2 regions of the Kitasatospora sp. NBC_01560 genome follow, and region 1 is predicted to be linked to the other one. Evidence: riboswitches for the same ligand, from Rfam matches in the RefSeq annotation. Region 1 holds a riboswitch; the other holds the start of a gene.
What was found. Region 1 has a riboswitch for S-adenosylmethionine ahead of thrC (threonine synthase). Riboswitches for the same ligand answer to the same signal wherever they lie in the genome.
Positions count from the first base shown of each region.

Region 1 (4,649 bases):
GAGTTGGCCACGCCGTTGTACGCGCGGGCGAAGGTCTCCGGGTCGATGTCCAGCATCCGGACGGCCTGTCCGCCGACGTCGTGGCCGGCCCGGTCGAGGCGCCCGTCCGGCGCCTCCCGGGCGGCCCGGCGGTCGGCGTCGCCGAGGGCCGCGCAGACCCACACGGCGTCGGGGTCGTCGATGGCGGAGAGCCCGGAGACCAGGCCTCCGCCGCCGCGGCGGAGGGTCAGTGTGCCGTCGTCCGCCGCGCTGAACGACACCGGTCCGCGGTTGGAGGCCACCAGGACGGTGGCGGCGCCGGTCTGACTCGAACGCTCGGTCGTGTGATCGCCCATGGTTGGTACGTTGCCGTGGGTCCGGGGTCGCAAACCCGTCACCGGGGGAGGTGACGGGTCACATACTCGGGAACGGTGTGCATCGGCGGCCGTTCCAGCGCGCCGACCGGGTGGGTGTGGGCGGTGAATGCCCCGGTCTCCGGGTCGCGGGTGTACTGGGTGAGCAGCGGGTGCACCAGATCGGCGGAGGCCTTGAGCCGGTGGGAGCGGTCGAGCCGTTCGAGTGCCGTGCGGTAGATGGTGGCGGCCATCCGGCCGAGGGCCTGGCCGTCCTGGTGGCGGTGGTGCCGGACCCCGACGTCGACCTGGGCGAGGGCGTCCAGCCCGGCCGTCTCCAGGGCGTCGACCAGCAGCCCGAGCTCGACGCCGTAGCCGGTCGGGAACGGGAGCCGTTCGAGCAGGGAGCGGCGGGCCGCGTACTCACCGCCGAGCGGCTGGACGAAACCGGCGAGTTCCGGCCAGTGCAGGTTGAGCAGCGGGCGGGCGACCAGCTCGGTGACCCGGCCGCCGCCGGACGGGACGACGGTGCCGTCCCCCGCCGGGCCGCCCGTGGACACCTCCAGCGGCCGGTCGTACATGGCCTTGACCAGCTGGATGTCCGGTTCGGTGAGCAGCGGGCCGATGATGCCGGACACGAAGGCGGGGTCGAACTCGCGCAGGTCGGCATCGACGAAGCAGACGATCTCGCCGCGGGTGACGAGCAACGAGCGCCAGAGCACCTCGCCCTTGCCGGGGGCCGCGGGCAGCCGGGGCAGGATCTCGTCGCGGCGCACCACCCGGGCGCCGGCCGCGGCGGCCGCGGCGGCGGTGCCGTCGCTGGAGCCGGAGTCGACCACGACCAGTTCGTCGACCAGCGGCAGGCGCTCCATCAGCTCCCGGCGGACGGTGCGGACGATGTCGCCGACGGTGGCCTCCTCGTCCAGGGCGGGCAGCACGACGCTGACGGTGCCGGCCCGGCCGGCGGCCCGCTTGGCGTCCAGGAGGGTGCGCACCGGACGGTCGGCCGCGCTCCACGAACGGCGGCGCAGCCAGGACGCCACCGGTGGGAGGAGCTCGGGGGTCGGGTCGGCGGGCACGGGTCTCTCCTCGGCGGATCGGGTGGGACGGACCATCTCGCGTGGCGGACGGTCCCGTTCAGGGTTGACGCCTTCGGATACAGTCTTCGTACAGCGGCCGGACCTTCGCACGCCGGGGTCACCGCTGAGCAGGACCACAACTTCACAGAGCTCATCCAGAGGGACTGAGGGAACGGCCCGTTGACGTCCCGGCAACCTTCTCGCACGGCAGGCGTTCTCATGCCCCGGCGGGACAGGTGCCAATTCCGGCCTGTGGCGCGCCCGCGTCACGGGGAAGATGAGGAGAGAGGCCTCCGCCATCATGGCTATCGACACCGTTGCACCCGCATCCGTTGACCTCGGCCCCGCCGCCGCGCTGTCCTGTCGCGAGTGCGGCACCCGGTTCCCGCTCGGCCCCAGCTTCGCCTGCGTGGAGTGCTTCGGGCCGCTGGAGATCTCCTACGAGTTCGGCAGCGAGTCCGCCGAGGAGCTGCGCAAGCGGATCGAGGCCGGTCCCGCCTCCATCTGGCGCTACGCGCCGCTGCTGCCGGTGCCGGCCGACGTCGCCTCGAAGCCCAACCTGAACCCCGGCTGGACCCCGCTGGTCAAGGCGGACAACCTGGGCCGCGAACTCGGCTTCACCGCCCAGCTGCACATCAAGGACGACTCGGGCAACCCGACGCACTCGTTCAAGGACCGCGTGGTGGCCTGTGCCATCGAGGCCGCGCGGGCGTTCGGCTTCACCACGCTGTCCTGCTCGTCGACCGGCAACCTGGCCGGCGCGGTGGGGGCGGCGGCGGCCCGGGCCGGCTTCAAGTCCTGCGTCTTCATCCCGCACGACCTGGAGCAGGGCAAGGTCGTGATGGCCGGCGTCTACGGCGGCGAGCTGGTCGGCATCGAGGGCAACTACGACGACGTGAACCGCTTCTGCTCGGAGCTCATCGGCGACCCGGCCGGCGAGGGCTGGGGCTTCGTCAACGTCAACCTGCGCCCCTACTACGGCGAGGGCTCCAAGACGCTGGCGTACGAGATCTGCGAGCAGCTGGGCTGGCGCCTGCCGGAGCAGATCGTGATCCCGATCGCCTCGGGCTCGCAGCTGACGAAGATCGACAAGGGGCTGCAGGAGCTGATCCGGCTCGGTCTGGTCGAGGACCGCCCGTACAGGATCTTCGGCGCCCAGGCCGAGGGCTGCTCGCCGGTGTCGGCGGCGTTCAAGGCCGGCCGCGACGTCATCCGGCCGGTCAAGCCGGACACCATCGCCAAGTCGCTGGCGATCGGCAACCCGGCCGACGGCCCGTACGTGCTGGACATCGCCCGCCGCACCGGTGGCGCCGTCGAGGACGTGACGGACGCCGAGGTGGTGGACGCGATCAAGCTGCTGGCCCGGACGGAGGGCATCTTCGCCGAGACCGCGGGCGGGGTCACCGTCGGGGTGCTCAGGAAGCTGGTCGAGACCGGTCAGCTGGACCCGTCCAAGGAGACCGTCGCGATCAACACCGGCGACGGCCTGAAGACGCTGGACGCCGTCTCCGACGCCGGGATGACCGCCGTCATCCGCCCGACGCTGGCCTCGTTCCGCGACGCGGGCCTCGCGTCCGACTGAGCACCGCCGCCACCCCCGCACCGCCGCCACCCCCGCCGCAAGGAGAAGCCCCCATGAGCGCCAACGTCCGCATCCCGACCATCCTGCGCACCTACACCGGCGGCGCCGCCGAGGTGGCCGCCGAGGGCGCCACCCTGGGCGACGTCATCGCCGACCTGGAGAAGAACCACGCCGGGATCGCCGCCCGGATCCTGGACGACGCCGGCAAGCTGCGCCGTTTCGTCAACGTCTACGTGAACGACGACGACGTGCGTTTCGCGGAGGGCCTGGCGACCGAGATCAAGGACGGCGCGAGCGTTTCGATCATTCCGGCGGTGGCCGGCGGCTGCTGAGCCGCCCGGGAGAACTCCCGCCCGCCGCACCGGCCGCCCGCGGGCACGGAAATTCGATTTCCGTGCCCGCGGGCGGCCGCTCGCATTCCGGCGGGAATATTCACCGGTCCGGGCGGAGTAGAGTGGGGTCCGGCCGGGAATAGGCTCCCCCCTTCTCTCGCCCCGGCACTCGGATCCTTCTGCGCCCCGTACGGCCGGTGTCTGTCCGGCCGATGAGACCGGCGCCCGGTCCGCCGACGTGAAACATGTCAGGCAGATGTCAGAATTCTCGCGGGGATTTGGGTAATTCGTCCGCTATGTCCGGCGGGAATTGCGGAGTTCCTCACCATTTCACCCGTGCTGTCCCTCGGTGCCCCGGGGGAATTCCCGGTGGAGGACCCTGTTGCAGAGGGCGTCGGTCCGGATACATTCAGCCGCGGTCGACGCAATCGCCCCCTCATCGGACGACTCCGGTGCTCTCGGCGGGGATTGTGGCGTGCACGGCTGCGCCCAGGGGGGGTTCCCCGGGCCGGCCTCAACCAGACCCGGGCCCGCGACCTGCGGGCGCGTGAAGGGCCAGCACAGCACTAGGGGAGTTCGGAATGGCTCAGGGCACCGTCAAGTGGTTCAACGCGGAGAAGGGCTACGGCTTCATCGCGGTCGACGGTGGTGCGGACGTCTTCGTCCACTACAGCGCGATCCAGATGGACGGCTACCGCACCCTTGAGGAGGGCCAGCGGGTCGAGTTCGAGATCTCTCAGGGGCAGAAGGGCCCGCAGGCGGACATGGTCCGCGCGGCGGTCTGACCTTTCCGGCACCCAGGAGTTCGGCTCGGCCCATCGGCTGGTGCACCTCTTGCTTGGCGAGGGGCCCGTGCGACACGCGTCGTGCGGGCCCCTCGTCGTGTCCGCGGCGGCTCGCGGGTCGCCCCTCGGGCTTGCACTCGCCCACCGAGAGTGCTAATCATTGGCGTTAGCACTCACAGCGTGAGAGTGACAGCGGACCGGGTCGGTGAGGCCCCCGGGAGCGGTAGGGGAAAGGACCCCCGCACACCAGGGCCGTCCGTCGCGGGCACCCCTTGGTCCGAGCAGTCGACCGTGTCCCGGAGGACCACTTCTGATGGCCAAGATCATCGCCTTTGATGAGGAAGCTCGCCGCGGCCTTGAGCGTGGCATGAACCAGCTCGCCGACGCGGTGAAGGTCACGCTCGGCCCCAAGGGCCGCAACGTCGTGCTGGAGAAGAAGTGGGGCGCCCCCACGATCACCAACGACGGTGTCTCCATCGCCAAGGAGATCGAGCTCGAGGACCCGTACGAGAAGATCGGTGCGGAGCTCGTCAAGGAGG
Region 1 covers NZ_CP109364.1:4,391,128-4,395,776, reverse strand. Annotated here, with positions in the region: gene OH807_RS19165 (trehalose-6-phosphate synthase) at 1-335, opposite strand, end outside; gene OH807_RS19160 (glucosyl-3-phosphoglycerate synthase) at 374-1,411, opposite strand; SAM riboswitch class I at 1,560-1,695, shown strand; gene thrC (threonine synthase) at 1,713-2,993, shown strand; gene OH807_RS19150 (ubiquitin-like small modifier protein 1) at 3,047-3,325, shown strand; gene OH807_RS19145 (cold-shock protein) at 3,907-4,110, shown strand; gene groL (chaperonin GroEL) at 4,424-4,649, shown strand, end outside.

Region 2 (4,649 bases), 4.2 Mb from region 1:
TGCCGATCACCCGGGCCGCCTCGACGAAGGGCTCGGCCTTCACCCGGGCCACTTCGGCGCGGACCACCCGGAAGTACTGCGGCACGAAGGCCACGGCGACCGAACAGGCCGCCGCGCCCAGGCCGCCGACCAGGCTCGACCGGCCGCCGCTGATCACGATCGACATGACGATCGCCAGCAGCAGCGAGGGGAAGGCGTACATCGCGTCGGCGAGCCCGACCAGCAGCCGGTCCAGCCGCCCGCCGAGGTAGCCGGAGACGAGGCCGAGCAGCACGCCCGCGACCACCGGGAGCAGCAGGGCGGCGGCGATGATCTCCAGGGCTGTCCGGGTGCCCCAGAGCGTGCGGGAGAGCACGTCGTACCCGGCGATGGTGGTGCCGAGCAGATGGGAGCCGCTCGGCGCCTGCTGCGAGCCGAACAGCTTCTGGCCCTCGCCCAGTTGGGCGTAGCCGTAGGGGGCGAGCAGCGGGGCGAACACGGCCGCGAGGAGGAAGAGGCCGGTCAGCGCCGCCCCCGTCAGCAGCATGACGCGCTGCAGTCCGACGCTGCCGCGCACCCCGGTGGGGAGCGGGAGCCGCCGGCGCGGCACGGGGGCCGGCCGGGTGAGCAGGTGGTCGGCCACTCAGTACCTCACTCGGGGGTCGATCAGCGCCGCGACGACGTCGACGAGGAAGTTGGTCACCGCGACGACCACGGCGAACACCGCCACGATCCCCTGCACCGCCGTGAAGTCACGGGCCGTCAGATAGTGGGCGAGCTCGTAGCCGAGACCCTTCCACTCGAAGGTGGTCTCGGTGAGCACCGCGCCGCCGAGCAGGCCGGCGATCTGCATCCCGAGCACGGTCACCACGGGGATCAGGGCCGGCCGGGTGGCGTGCCCGGTCACCAGCCGGAACCGGCCGACGCCGCGGGAGCGGGCCGCCTCGACGTAGTCGGCGGAGAGCGTGCCGATCAGGTTGGTCCGGACGAGCCGGAGCAGGACCCCGGCGACGAGCAGCCCGAGCGCGACGCTGGGCAGCACCGCGTGCGCCAGCACGTCGGTGACGGCCGACCAGTCACCGCTGCGCAGCGCGTCCACCAGGTACAGCCCGGTGCTGCTCGACCGGTCCTGGAGCTCCAGTTGGACGTCGATGCTCGCCCGGCCCGAGGCCGGGAACCAGCCCAGCCCGACCGCGAAGACCAGCTTCAGCAGCAGCCCCAGGAAGAAGACCGGGGTGGCGTAGTTGAGGATGGCCAGCAGCCGCAGGGCCACGTCCGGCGCGCGGTCGCGGTAGGAGGCGGCGACCATGCCCAGTGGCAGGCCGACGACCAGCGCGACGAGCAGCGCGAAGCCGGCCAGCTCGACGGTGGCGGCACCGAAGGTGCTCAGCACCTCGGAGACCGCGCGGTTGTCGGTGGCGGTCGTGCCGAAGTCCCCCGTGAGCACGGCACGCAGGTAGTCCAGGTACTGGCTGAACAGCGGGCGGTCGTAGCCCGCCTGGTGCAGTTTGGCCTGGAGCTGCTCGGGGGTCAGGCGGTCGCCGAAGGCGGTGGTGATCGGGTCTCCGGTGGCGCGCATCAGGAAGAAGACGACGCTGACCAGGACGAGCACGGTGGGGATGATGAGGAGGAAGCGGACGATCAGGTAGCGGGCGAGACCGTACCCGGCGGCGCCGCCGGCCGAGCCGACGGCGCCGGAGGTTTCCTGCGCGTGGACGGTCACTTCTTCGAGAGCTCCGCCCAGCGGAACTGGTAGGCGCTGGTGAGCTTGTCCGGCACGCCGGCGATCCCCTCGCGGGTGACGATCGCGGTGGAGCCCTGGAGCAGCGGCACCAGCGGCACGGCCGCGGCGGTCGCCTCCTGGGCCTGCTGGATCAGGGTGGTGCGCTTGGCCGGGTCGGTCTCGGTCTCCTCCTGCTTGATCAGCGCCCGGACGGCGGGGTCGTCGTAGGCGTTGTTGACCCAGTTGTTGTCGGCGTAGAAGGAGGCGAGGTAGTTGTCGGCGTCGAGGTAGTCCGCGTACCAGCCGAGCTGGTAGAGCGGGTACTGGTCGGCGACGCGCTCCTTGCCGTACTGGGCCCAGGCGGTGGACTGGAGGTTCACCTTGAACAGGCCGGTGGCCTCCAGCTGGGTCTTGATCAGTGCGTACTCGTCCGCCGAGGAGGAGCCGTAGTGGTCGGTGTTGTACTGGAGGTTCAGCGCGACGGGGGTGCTCACCCCGGCCGCCGAGAGCCGCTGGGCCGCCGCGGCCTTGTCCGGACCGCCCTGCTTGTCGCCGTAGAGCGCCTTGAGGGCGGGGGTGGCACCGGTGATGCCGTCGGGGACGGAGGTGTAGAGCGGCTGGAAGGTGTTCTTGTAGACCTGGGAGGCGAGCTGGGCCCGGTCGACGGAGTCGGCCACGGCCTGACGGACCGCCAGCGCCTTGGCCGGGTCGGCCTGTTGGGTGGCGGAGCCGAACGGCTGGGTCTTCAGGTTGAAGACGATGAACCGGATGCCGTTTCCGGAGCCGGTGTGCACCACGACGCCCGGCTTGGTGGAGAGGTCCTGGAGGTCCGTGGTGGGCAGGGTGCGGTAGACCGCGTCGATGGTGCCCTGCTGGACGTCGAGCTTGAGGTTGCCGGCGTCCGTGTAGTACTTGAGCTGGATGTTCTTGGTCTTCGCGGCGCCGAACAGGCCCTGGTAGGCGGCGTTCGCGGTGAACGAGACCAGCGAGTTCTTGTCGTAGGTGCCGATCGCGTACGGGCCGGACCACGGCTTGGCGGAGACCACGGCAGCGTCGTCGAGGATCTTGTCGGCGGGGAACACCTGCTCGTCCACGATGTAGCCGGCCGCGGTGGAGAGGATCTGCGGGAAGAGCGTGTCGTTGGCCGACTTGAGGGTGAAGACGACCTTCGCCGGGTCGGTGGCGTCCACCGACCGAAGGTTGTACAGCAGCGAGGACGGGCCGTTCTTGTCCGCGATCCCGAGCTGCCGGTCGAAGCTGAACTTGACGTCGGAGGAGGTCAGTTCGTGCCCGTTGGCGAACTTCAGCCCCGGCTTGAGGGTGACGGTGTACGCGTTGGGGCCGGTCAGCTCGACCGCGGAGGCCAAGTCCGGTGAGACGTCCGAGGAGCCGTTCTTCGCGGTGAGCAGCGTCGCGTAGACCTCGCTCTCGATCGTCCCCGAGCCCGCGTCCCAGGAGCCCGCCGGGTCGAGGCCGGTCACCTGGTCCGTGGTGCCGATGGTGATGGCCTTCGCCGAGCTCCCGCCGGCGCCGGTCGTGCTCCGCGCACTGGTGCAGGCCGTCAGGGCCACCAACGTCGCCGTGCCGACGGATATCACACCGATGCCGCGAACGGCCGAAGTTCTGAAGGATGACATGGGAGTTCTCTGCTTCCGCGCGCTTGATGGACGCGAGCACGCCGGGGCCGCCGGACGGGTGGCCGGGAGCCGGGCAGGGTGCGCTCGCGTGGGAGGTCGGTCACTGGGCCCGGACGGCCGACGGCCGTCCGGAGGCGGTCAGTGACGACAGAGCGCGCTGGACACCAGCAGCAGATCGATGTGGCGGCGGCGGAAGAACCCTGCCATGCCGACCTCCTGGTGTGTGTGACCCCGGCCCGTGGCCGGTGCAATCGCGCTTGCGGAACGGAACGTCCACCGAGCCTTCACCTGGAGCACCCCACCGCGTCAGGGGGTTGCCGTCCGGCCAGCCAGGGCTTGAACACCGGAACTCGTGGCGCGCTGGAACCGTAGATCAACAAGTTCCCCGGCGTCAATGCCTGTTGGAGGCGCCCGCGGAAGAGTGACCACACCGACACCTGATCAGGGGGTGGTCCCGGGCGGGCGCACGCTCCTCCGCGCGGCGGTGCCGGGCCGACCGACAGTGGCTCAGGGCGCGGCGGAGGGTGCCGAGAAGGGCAGGGCGGAGGGCGCAGAGGAGAGCACGGTCGCGGTCACCCGGCGGCGGCCCCCGGCCGGGTGCGGCCCCGGCCGGGCGCGCCGCCGGGCCGGGTCAGCAGCCGACGTGGGCGAGGGCCCGCTTGAGCAACGCCCCCTGCCCGCCCGGCATGTCCTGCTGCACCAGCGGCGAGGCGGCCTCCGCCGGGCTGAACCAGACCAGGTCGAGGGCGTCCTGACGCGGCCGGCAGTCGCCCGCCACCGGAATGATGTAGGCCAGGGACACCGCGTGCTGGCGGGGGTCGTGGAACTCGGTGATGCCCAGGGTCGGGAAGTACTCGGCCACGGTGAACGGCTGCAGGGAGGCCGGGATCCGGGGCAGCGCCACCGGGCCGAGGTCCTTCTCCAGGTTCCGCAACAGGGCGTCACGGACCCGCTCGTGGTGCAGCACCCGGCCGGAGACCAGCGTGCGGCTGACCGTCCCGTCCGGGCCGATCCGCAGCAGCAGTCCGATCTGGGTGACCTCACCGGTGTCGTCGACGCGCACCGGCACCGCCTCGACGTACAGGATCGGTATCCGGGCGCGGGTGGTCTCCAGTTCCTCGGGAGCGAGCCAGCCCGGCGTGGTTTCCGTCATGTCAGACATTGGGCGATCGTACGTTCCCGGGGCTCCCCCGTGCTGACGCCCCGCCCGGCGGAGCAGGCAACGCCCGCCGTTCCCGTGCCGATCCGCCGCACCGCCCACGCCCGGCCGGTGCCCCCGCGGCGCGGTGCCCCGGGACGCACCGCACCCC
Region 2 covers NZ_CP109364.1:8,581,146-8,585,794, reverse strand. Annotated here, with positions in the region: gene OH807_RS36710 (ABC transporter permease) at 1-622, opposite strand, end outside; gene OH807_RS36705 (ABC transporter permease) at 623-1,702, opposite strand; gene OH807_RS36700 (ABC transporter substrate-binding protein) at 1,699-3,339, opposite strand; SAM riboswitch class IV at 3,588-3,697, opposite strand; gene OH807_RS36695 (NUDIX hydrolase family protein) at 3,971-4,492, opposite strand.
Region 2: linked by a shared signal. The riboswitch ahead of OH807_RS36700 (ABC transporter substrate-binding protein) and the one ahead of thrC (threonine synthase) in region 1 are both predicted to bind S-adenosylmethionine.